2 regions of the Inediibacterium massiliense genome follow, and region 1 is predicted to be linked to the other one. Evidence: riboswitches for the same ligand, from Rfam matches in the RefSeq annotation. Region 1 holds a riboswitch; the other holds the start of a gene.
The links. Region 1 has a riboswitch for cobalamin ahead of BN2409_RS03490 (Ig-like domain-containing protein). Riboswitches for the same ligand answer to the same signal wherever they lie in the genome.
Positions count from the first base shown of each region.

Region 1 (5,781 bases):
AAGTGATGGAAGTTTTGGAGACATTGATACAACAGCTATGAGTATTATGGCTCTTGGAAAGCATAAAAATATAGAGGGTGTAAAGAATTGCATAGATCAAGGGGTTTCATATATTCATAAACAGCAACAAGATACAGGAGGATTTGTGGCATGGGGACAAAACAATCCATATACTACAGCTGCTGTGATTCAAGGGCTGATTGCTGTAGGAGAAAATCCATTACAAGAGAAATGGGTAAAGAATGGAAAAAATATGTTAGATTTTTTACTTTCATTTAAAGTAGAAGATCATTTTGAAAATAAATCTGAGTATGGATCAGAAATTAACAGTGTAACAGAACAATGTTTTATGGCTTTAGCTGATTTATATAAAGGAAAGTCTATGTATCACGAATTGAGAATGATTGATGTAGAACCAACTCGTATTAGTAAGATTGAGATTCAAAAACCAAATATAAATGCACTCAAAGTAAATAACACTTTAAAACTCCATGTAAAAATATGGGATGAAGAAAATAAAGAAATCATTACAGAAAAAATTGAGTGGAAAAGTTTAGATGAAAAAATTGCAACAATAGATGAAGCTGGAGTTGTAAGAGGAATTCAAGAAGGAAAAGTAAGCATTACTGCTAAGGTTGTTGGAAATGAAAAAATTCAAGATACAATAGAACTAAAGGTAGAAGCTTTACCTATGAAAAATTTTGATATTACAAAAATAGGAGAAGAAGTATTTAAAAATGGAAAAGAAGCAAAAGTACAAGTAAAAGTGAAAAATAATGGAGAAAATAATCAAAATGTTACTTTGATTATTGCATTATATAATCAAGACAATGGAAAAATGATCAATTATTCTTATGTGATAGAAAATATAAATCAAGGAGAGAGTAAAGATCTGATTGGAGGATTTTTAGTTCCTCAAAATGGAAATTATCAAGTCAAAAGCTTTGTATGGGATAATTTTGAAGATCAAAATATACTATTAATCAATCCTTTTGTTGTAGAAGTTCAAAAATAATGAATAGGCTTTAGCTTCTCTATTATAGGGAAGCTAAAGTATATAATTGTTGAGGAGGAAAAGAATGAAAAAAATTTTATGTATTATAGGTATGATTTTATGCATGACTATATCTTCTTTTGCACAGATTCATATAGAAAGTAGAATCAATGGGGAGGAAATTCAGTTCATAGGAAATACAAATCATTATGATGCCCCAGTATCATTGCAAGTATTTGATGATTCTCAAAAATACTATATGAATCAAGGAAAAACAGATCAAGAGGGGAATTTTAAATTTTCGTTTTCATTGGACAAAAATAAAAAATATAAAGCTAGGTTTAATATTGAAGGAGATAAACAAGAAGTAGATTTAAATTTAGTAAATGGTGGAGATCATAATAATTCTAATAATAAAGAGAGGGTTTCTATATATATAAAAGGATACAAAGGAATTATATTGCCATATACGGAAGTAGAGATGAAAAAAAATGATACAGTATTAAGTATTACAAAAAGAATATTAGAACAAAATAATAAAAGTTATGTAGATAGAGAAGGATATATTGCAAGCATAGATGGACAAGGAGAATTTGATAAAGGTAAAAAAAGTGGATGGATGTTTTCTATAAATGAAAAATTTCCAGATGTAGGAGCAGGGGTTGTACAAGTACATAATGGAGATACAATTAAATGGCTCTATACGGTAGATCTTGGGCAAGATATTGGAGGAGGAGGCAGTGTTTCTTCCAAAAAAAATGAAAAAGTGCAAAATCAAATAGACCATATTCAAAATATGATCAAGGATAAAAATGTAAACGAAAAAGATATTACAAAGGCCATTAGTGATGTTGCAGAGCAATTGAATAAAAAAGTAGAAGAAATAAAAACAGAGGAAGATGTTAAAAATTTAGTATTTTATGGGAAAGATTTTTCTAAGTCTATACAAAAGGCTATAGAAAAAGTAAAAAGTGAAGAAGGAGCAAAAACAGTAGTCAAAGAAAATATAAAAATAGTAAATATATTAGGAAAAGCTTCAGAAAAAATATCTAGATCAGAGAATCAAAAAGAAATCAATCAAGTAGTCAAAGAAAATATAGAAAATACTATTAAGCTTATGGATAAAATAAATGATTCTAAAGAAGTTACTATTTTAGCAGGTGAATTTATAGATGCAAATGGAAAAGTAATTAAAGGAATAGGCAAGGAAAATGCAAAAGATATTATAGAAAATACTCAAAAGCTTATGGAAAAGACTTTGGAAAAAGCAAGTACAAAAAAAATTGAAAAAGCAAATATAGAACAAGAAAAAGCAACTATTGTAGTAGGTGAAAATACTGTAAAGGAATTGGCTAAGGATATAGAAAATACAGTAAAAATCTTAGAAGAAAAATGTAATAAAAATCATATAGAAGCTAAGAATATAGAAGGCAAGATGATTCTTCAAATGCCAAATATAAATAAACAAGAAGTAGAAACCATTTTACCAGCTAATACAATAAAAATAGCAAAAGAAAACAATATAGAAAAAGTTCTTGTGAAAACAGAAAAAGCAGTGTTTACCCTTACACAAAATACATTTGAGGAAGTAAAAGACAATATTATATTGAATGTAAAGGAAATAGAAAAAAATACATTGTATTCTTTTATACCTAAAGAAAGTACAGTAGTAGATTTGACAGTTTATTTAGGGGAAAAACCGATTAAAGAATTTAAAGAAAAAATAAAAGTAGCTATTTTATACAATGGAGAAGTTAAAAAAGAAGAAGTAGTGCAAGTATTTTATCTAAAGGATAAGGAAACTATAGAAAACATGGGTGGTCAATATGATCAAGATACAAAGATGGTTACCTTTGAAACAAGTCATTTTAGCAAATATTTTGCTCAAAAAGTAGAAAAAGAAGAAATAAAAATAGGATTTCATGATTTAAAAGATTATGAATGGGCAAAGGAAGCTATAGAAGAAATGGCTCAAAAAGGTATCATCAATGGAAGAAGTAAAGAGCTATTTGACCCGAGTGCATCTATTACAAGAGCAGAATTTGCAACTTTAATTACAAAAATGCTTCAATTAGATACAGAAGATACAAAATTAAGCTTTACAGATGTAAAAGAAAATCAATGGTATGCTCCATATGTAAAAGCTGCTTACAAAAATGGACTCATTAGTGGAAGAAGCAAAACTATATTTGATCCAAATGGAAAAATTACAAGAGAAGAAATGGCAACAATTATTGGAAAGGTACTGACTCAAAAAGGAAAAGAAAAAGCAAGTATAAATGAATTAGAAAGATTTATTGATCAAGCAAATATAGCTTCTTGGGCAAATGAGAATGCAGCATTATGTGTAAAAGAATCTATTATTAGTGGAATGCCAGATGGTACTTTTATGCCAAAAGAAAATGCAAACAGAGCACAAGCAGCTGTTATGCTTTACAAATTATATAAATCCATACAATAAAACAAAAAACGCTAGCATATGCTGGCATTTTTGTTTTTATATATCTATAGTCATAAAATAAGAAATTTTCAAATAAAATATCCAGTATTGAAAAAATATGAGAAATAATATAAAATATTACATGTCTGAATTCGACATATTAATACTTTTTTAGTAATAATTATAATTTAAACTACATAGTATTTTAATTTAGGTTCTTCTTTTGAGAAGATAAAAAGGGAATTAGGTGAAAATCCTAAGCGGTCCAGCCACTGTAAGTGGGGAGCAATTCTTTGACATACCACTGAAATATATTTTATTTTGGGAAGGGAAAGGAAAGCGTTAATCCACAAGCCAGGAGACCTATCTAAATTTTTTAGCATACTTCCTTCTAGGGTTAAGGAAAGTGCAAGGTATATAAATGTTTATGAAGATATTTATAAAAAATCCTTGACTTTCTTTGAAAGTCAAGGATTTTTGTATAATTAAACAAAATAGGTATAGAAAGGAGCATTTAAGATGAATAAACGAGTAATGAGTGTTTTATTGATGATTGTTTTATTATGTAGTGGAATACCCTTTGATTTTGTATATGGACAAACAGATCATGAAGAAGATATGTTCATAGAAGATCAAGAAAGTAAAATTGAACAAAAAGAAATAGGGGCAGGAGAAAGTATAAAAGAAATTGATAACCAATCCAAATATGAAAAGCATATAGCTTTTAGAAGTGAACCAAAAAAAACAGAAATAAAAGTAGGAGAAACAATAAGCTTATATGCAATGGTAGTAGATGATGAAGGAAATGAAGATACGTACTGGGATGATTTAGATGGAGATGTACCAAGTTATACAAAATATAGCTGGAGCAGTGAAGATGAAAAGATAGCGATAGCCAAGGGAGAACAATGGGAGGAAGATACAGGAAATATAACGGGAATCAGTGCTGGAAAAGTAAAAATAAAAATAGAAAGCAAAGACTGTAAAAATTGTGAGGCAAAGGAAATAGAAATTACAGTAATTGATGACAGACCTAAATATGAAAGACACATAGCATTTAGAAGTAAGCCAAAAAAAACAGAAATAAAAGTAGGAGAAACAATAAGCTTATATGCAATGGTAGTAGATGATGAAGGAAATGAAGATACGTACTGGGATGATTTAGATGGAGATGTACCAAGTTATACAAAATATAGCTGGAGCAGTGAAGATGAAAAAATAGCAACAGCCAAGGCAGGCCAATGGGAGGAAGATACAGGAAATATAACGGGAATCAGTGTTGGAAAAGTAAAAATAAAAATAGAAAGCAAAGACTGTAAAAATTGTGAGCCAAAGGAAATAGAAATTACAGTAGTAGAGGATGAACCTATTCAAGAAGTTGGAGAGATAGATCATATAAATATTTCTTTAGATCAAGATATAAAAGAAATAGAATGTGGAAGAAATATTAAAGTAAATGTTATAGCTAAAGATAAAAATAAAAAAGAAATAAAAAATCCACAAATAAAATGGAGTATAGAACCTGTAGATATTGTAACAATAGATGAACAGTATATAATACATACCCTAAAAGAGGGAGATGTAAGCATTAAGGCTGTGACTCAAAGTACAGATAAAGAAATGATAGAAAGCAATAGTATTACATTGGAAGTTACAAAATCAAAAACAAGAGAAGAAAAGATTCAAGAAGCTATAGAGGAGCTTACAATACGATATAAAAATCCAACCTTTTATGGATCCGAATATACTTTAAGCAAATATGTAGGAGAATTGGCATTATCACTAAGATATTCAGGTATGGATATAGAGGAAATTAACAATACAAAAAGGATATTTCCAACAGATGCAGGAACATATGACCTTTTAAATACTTCAAAAAATATTATGACTCTTATTGCAGTGAATGAAGATCCCAAAAAAGAGATAGAAAAAATACTTGATGATTCATTTGTCTTTTATGAAGATATAGATGAAAACAAAGAAGATAAACTTGTTTATGCTATTATTGCTTTAGACATGACTAATGCAAAATATGATTCAGAAAAAGCTGTAAAAGCTTTAATACATAAAATAAAAAAAGATGATAATGGAAATTTCTATTTTGAAAGATATGAAAATCCAGATATGGAGTTAACAGCAAAAGCAATGATTGCATTTTCAAAACATAAAGATATAGATGGTGCGGTAGATGCCATTAATGGTATAAAAAAGTTTTTCAAAAGTGCACAAAGTGAATCGGGATTAATAAAAGAAGAAACTTCCTTTTCAAATCAAGAAAGCTGTTTGATTACAAGTGCAGTGATTCAGGGAATCATAGCAATAGGAGAGAGTCCTTTAGACGAATATT
Region 1 covers NZ_LN876585.1:162,838-168,618, forward strand. Annotated here, with positions in the region: gene BN2409_RS03480 (prenyltransferase/squalene oxidase repeat-containing protein) at 1-1,015, shown strand, start outside; gene BN2409_RS03485 (S-layer homology domain-containing protein) at 1,080-3,455, shown strand; cobalamin riboswitch at 3,630-3,819, shown strand; gene BN2409_RS03490 (Ig-like domain-containing protein) at 3,954-5,781, shown strand, end outside.

Region 2 (5,781 bases), on a different contig from region 1:
GATGGAAAATGATATTAGTAAACATTTTGAATGTAGAGGAAGTATGAATATTGATGGTTATGTATTAAGAGACTATAGAGGAAATGTTCATGGCAAAATTGATTTAAAAGAGGCTATGAGAGTATCTTGTAATATAGCTTTTGCTCGAATGGGACTCGAGTTAGGAGAAGAGACATTACAAAAAACATCGGAAAAATATATGTTTAATAAAAAAATTCCTTTTGATTTAAAAACAAAAAACTCTATATTTCCAAAACAAATGCTAACGAAACCAGAATTAGGAGCTACAGCTATTGGACAAGGTAAAATTTTAGTGACTCCACTGAATATGGTTATGGCGGCTAGTGCGATTGCGAATGATGGAAAAATAATGAAGCCGTATTTGGTAAAAGAGATTCTTAGTTCTGATGGAAGAACCATTAAAAATGCTCGTCCACAAATTCTAGGAAGTGTGACAGATGAGTGGACATCTCAAGAAATAAAAGATATGATGGTAAATGTAGTAGATCAAGGAACAGGAAAAAAAGCAAAAATTAGAAATATAAAAGTTGCAGGAAAAACAGGAACTGCAGAGAATGAATCCGATAAGGAGCATGCTTGGTTTGTAGGATTTGCTCCAGCTGATGATCCAAATGTCTGTGTAGTAGTAGTACTTGAAAATATTGGATCAACTGGAGGGTCAAGTGCAGCACCTATTGCAAGAGATTTAATGATTGCTGCCTTGAATAAACTCAAATAAAGGGGAGAAATAAATGTATCAATTATTAAAAGATAAAAACATTGTGATTATGGGGATTGCCAACCAAAGAAGTATTGGATGGGCTATTGCCAAAGCATTTTATGAATCAGGAGCAAATATTTGTATTACTTATCAAGGAGAGAAAGTATTAGATAAAATAAAGAGATTAACAGAAGATATGGATGTTTATCTTCTGCCGTGTGATGTTACAAATGATGAAGAAATCAAGAATACATTTGATAAATTAAAAAGTAAATGGAACGTGTTACATGGAGTTGTACATTCCATTGCTCATGCTAAAAAAGAAGAATTAGAAGGAATGTACATAGATACTTCAAGAGAAGGATACAAGATGGCACAAGATATTAGTTCTTACTCTTTGGTAGCTGTGTCTAGATATGCAAAGACTCTTATGCATGAGGGTGGAAGTATTATGGCTCTTACTTATTTAGGAGGAGAGAGAGTTGTAAAAAACTACAATGTAATGGGAGTTGCAAAAGCTTCACTAGATGCGAGTATCAAATATTTAGCAGCAGATTTAGGAATGTATAATATAAGAGTAAATGGGATTTCAGCAGGACCTATTAAAACATTAGCAGCAAAAGGAATTAGAGATTTTAATATGATGTTAAAGGAATTTGAAGAAAAGGTACCTGTAAAGAGATTGGTAACAACAGAAGAAGTAGCCAATACAGCTGTATTTTTAGCAAGTCATTTAAGTAGTGGAATCACAGGAGAAATTATTCATGTAGATGGAGGATATAATATATTAGGATATTAAAAAATGCAGGTTGAGTGTAATCAGCCTGCATTTTTTATGAGCATATTAATTGTTAATTTTCTTTGTTGATCAATATAGTAGAGAAATAAGAAATTTGCTCTTGTGTAATATTTTCTAAATCTGTAAAGACCACTTCTTTGTCTAAAGAAGAATTGCTTACTAAAATTGCATGTTGAATTAAATTATATTTTTTTAGTTTTTCAATAATTTCTTTAAAGTTTTTATATACTTTCATCAGTACAATAGAATTATAGTGTTGGAGAGTAAAATCAATTTTTTCTTCATCAGCAGTACAAGGAAGTACGACTAATGCTTCTCTATCCATGACAAGTGGAAAGTTTTGACTAGATGCAATATTAGAAAAAGCACTAATTCCAGGAATCGTTTCTATTTCTATATTTTCTTTTAAAAGATTCAAAATATATACATAGGTACTATAAAGCATTGGATCACCTAAAGTAATAAATCCTACATTTTTTCCATTTTTAACTTCTTTTTCGATTTCATCAGCAATTTCTTGCCAAGCTTTATTTTTTTCTTCATCATTGAAATTCATAGGAAAATGTCTTTGACGAATTTCCGTAGTAGGAAGAATATATTCTTTTACGATAGATAAAGCGAGACTATCTCCTCCTTCTTTTGGTTCTGGTGTAACTAAAAGATCTAATTTTTCTATTGTTTTTACTGCTTTGATGGTAACTAATGTGCTGTCTCCAGGACCTGTACCAATTCCATAAAATTTTGCCATATCGCTTGCAAATACTATTTAAGTATTTGCATTTCCCCCCTCCTATTATTTATAATACATAGGAAATTATATACTTAATAAGCTTATAGATCAGTCTATAATTTTCGTTATGTATTTCAAAAAAGTCGACTTATAAATCTTCTAAAGAAGACTTTTTATTCTTTAGTAAATTATATAAATGAATAAATTGTGGATAATTTTAGAAAGTTAGATTTTCATCAAATTTTAAGCAACGGAAATTCTGAATAAAATAAAAGAATTTCGTTGGCGCCATGAGCAATTCCGAAGGAATATGCGAATTTTTTATATTTCTCTGTAACTTGTATAAACACCTAAGGCGTAAAACACTATAAAATATAAAGATAAAATCATGATAGAAAATAAACTACTCTCTCCTTTTAATGCTATATTTCTAAGACCTGATATAGCATGGGTAAGAGGAAGAAGATTAATAAAACCTCTAATGATATGAGGCATTTTTTGTAAAGAAAAGAAAGTACCACATAAAAAAGTCATAGGAGTAATAATAAAACTTGTAAATCTATTCATATCATAGTGAGTATTAATGATCATGGCTGCAAAATATCCAAAAGCTGCAAATAACATACTATTTAGAAAACATATAAATAAAAATGAAAAAGAGATATGAATATAAGCACCAAACATATAAGATACGATTAAAATAATCAATCCTGCATACATTCCTCTTAATGCTCCTGAAAGTACATATCCTAAAGTAAGCAAACACATATTTACAGGAGCAGTCATATAATATTCAAAGCTTTTTTCATGCAGTCTTGCTACAGATATTCTTAAAGATACGGCATTAAAGCTTGTATGCATAGTAGACATAGCAATCACACCAGGAATAATATAATGTAGATAGCTAAATCCTTCTATAGACACATTAGAGCCTAATCCCCACCCAAATGCAAGAAGATACAAAAGAGGGGTTATGACAGCAGCTGAAGTAATTTTAAAGGCTCTTTTTTTAAAAAAAACAAACTCTCTCCATAGTATTGTCAAAATTTCCATCTATATTACCTTCCTATTTGTAAAATTATAAAAGACATCTTCTAAATTTGTATTTCTTAATATGTATTCATCACAAAGAGAATGTGCATATAATTTTGCTTCGTCTAAAGAATCAAAATAATTATATTCTGTAATATTATGATCATTAAAATGTTCTACAGTAAAAGTGCCCAAGTTTCCTTTTAAATTTTCACTTGTATTACAATAAAATATTTTTCCTTGATCCATTAAAGCAATTTTATCACAAAGACATTCCGCTTCTTCAATATAATGAGTAGTCAGAAGAATCGTTTTTCCCATATCTTTCATACCCTTTAGCATGTCCCATATTTTTCTTCTTGTATTTAAATCAATTCCTACAGTAGGTTCGTCTAAAAATAAGATTTCAGGATCATTGATTAAAGCTTTTGTAATCATTAGTTTTCTTTGCATACCTCCAGATAAATGTTTAGCTGCTTTATTTTGGATATTTTTAAGATCAGAAAACTCTAAAAGATTTTCTATTTTCTCTTCTCTTACTTTTCCTTTTAATTTATAAAGCTTAGCAGCAAAGATAAGGTTCTCTTTGACAGAAAGTTCTTTATCTAAATTAATATGCTGAGGTACAATTCCAATGGTGTTTTTTAAAAAGGAATTAGATCTAGACATTTTTTGATTTTTAATGTATATGTTCCCACTATTTGGCTTGAGTAAACCTACAAGCATTTTGATTAAAGTAGTTTTTCCTGCTCCATTAGGTCCTAAAAGTCCTAAAAAACTACCCTTTTCAATATCTAGATTCAGATGATTCACAGCAATAAAATTTTCATATTTTTTGGTTACATCTTTTATTGAAATGATGTGGTCCACAGACTTCGCCCCATTTCTTTGAATAAAATTCTCCTATAACTCTAACAGAATCAAATTAATTAATCAATATAAGATTATAAATTTATGACATTTTATATCAATTAAAAAAGACAAATCGCATTGACACAACATAAATGATTCTGTATAATTTAGATGATCAAAACTGAATAAATTAATATTAGGTTTCTAAAAAGAATGAAAAGAGAAAGTGGTAAAAGCCACTGCAGCCCCCGCTACTGTAAAGCAGATGAAACTTTGAGTGTCCACTGGAATCAATCCGGGAAGGAAAAGAAGTAAAATGAAGCTAAGCCAGGAGACCTGCCTAATATTTAATAATATCCATCTTTCGGAGGGAAAGTGGAATATGCTTGAAAATGGTTATTCCATTTTTATGTATATCCGAGAGCTTTTCCAAAAGCTCTTTTTTGTATGCATAAAAAACTGAAAGATTGGAGGAAAAATGGAAAATAAATTTATACATATATTACAAAAAAAACGTTATAAAGAAAAAGTTGTAGCCATTGTTTTTATTATTTTATTATTTTGTACTTTTCTATTTTCGATTAATCTAGGAAAAGCATCTATAGATCCTATGGATGTAGTTAAAATTATTATTGGAAAAATCACAGGAAATATGCAACTGTATACAAACATTGAACAATCTTATGAAGTAATTGTGTGGAATATAAGAATTCCAAGAGCTTTAATTGCTATCATAGTAGGAAGTGGTTTGGCAGTTTCTGGAGTTGTTTTTCAATCTCTTTTGATGAATCCATTAGCTGATTCTTATACAATGGGGGTTTCCTCAGGAGCAGCCTTTGGAGCTACTATGGCAATTTATCTAAATTTATTTGTAGACTCTTTTCATGTTTCTGTAACTGTATTTGCTTTTATAGGAGCATTTTTAACACTAGGAATTGTCATGAGCATTGCGAAAGTAAAAGGTTATTTAAGTACTACCAACTTAATTATTGCAGGGATTATTGTAAGTTCTATTTTATCTGCAGGAATTAAGCTTTTGAAAAGCATGGCAGGGGAAAATGTTTCAGCTATTGTCAATTGGCTTATGGGAAGCTTGGCTGCAAGAAACTGGGAACATGTGATCATTAGTGTTCCAATTATTATATTTTGTATGATGGTATGTATATATTTTTCAGAGGATTTAAATCTTTTGTGTTTAGGTGAAAAGGAAGCAAAAGCATTAGGAATTGATACTCAAAAAATTCAAAAAATATTTTTGATTTGTGGATCTTTGATTACTGCTGTGTGTGTATCTGTAAGTGGTGTGATTGGTTTCGTAGGACTTATTGTTCCTCATATGTTAAGATTTATAGTAGGATCAGATAATAGGATTTTGATTCCTTTGTCCGCACTTTTAGGTGGAGAATTGTTACTTTTAGCAGACACGGGTGCAAGAACTCTTATGAATGTGGAAATTCCTGTTGGAGTATTGACTACTTTATTAGGAGGACCATTTTTTATCTACATATTTATGACGAGAAATAAATCCCTAAGATAGGGGGAATAGTTATGTATCAGATAAATAATTTATCTTTTTCCTATGACAATAAACAAGTTTTAAAAGGTATTGATTTTCATATTGAAAAAGGAAAAATGACTACAATTGTT
Region 2 covers NZ_LN876587.1:255,212-260,992, forward strand. Annotated here, with positions in the region: gene BN2409_RS09770 (peptidoglycan D,D-transpeptidase FtsI family protein) at 1-739, shown strand, start outside; gene BN2409_RS09775 (enoyl-ACP reductase FabI) at 753-1,520, shown strand; gene BN2409_RS09780 (cobalt-factor II C(20)-methyltransferase) at 1,573-2,268, opposite strand; gene BN2409_RS09785 (ABC transporter permease) at 2,572-3,303, opposite strand; gene BN2409_RS09790 (ABC transporter ATP-binding protein) at 3,304-4,152, opposite strand; cobalamin riboswitch at 4,316-4,492, shown strand; gene BN2409_RS09795 (FecCD family ABC transporter permease) at 4,613-5,671, shown strand; gene BN2409_RS09800 (ABC transporter ATP-binding protein) at 5,683-5,781, shown strand, end outside.
Region 2: it holds a riboswitch for cobalamin, as region 1 does, so the genes downstream of both, BN2409_RS09795 (FecCD family ABC transporter permease) here and BN2409_RS03490 (Ig-like domain-containing protein) in region 1, are expected to answer to the same signal.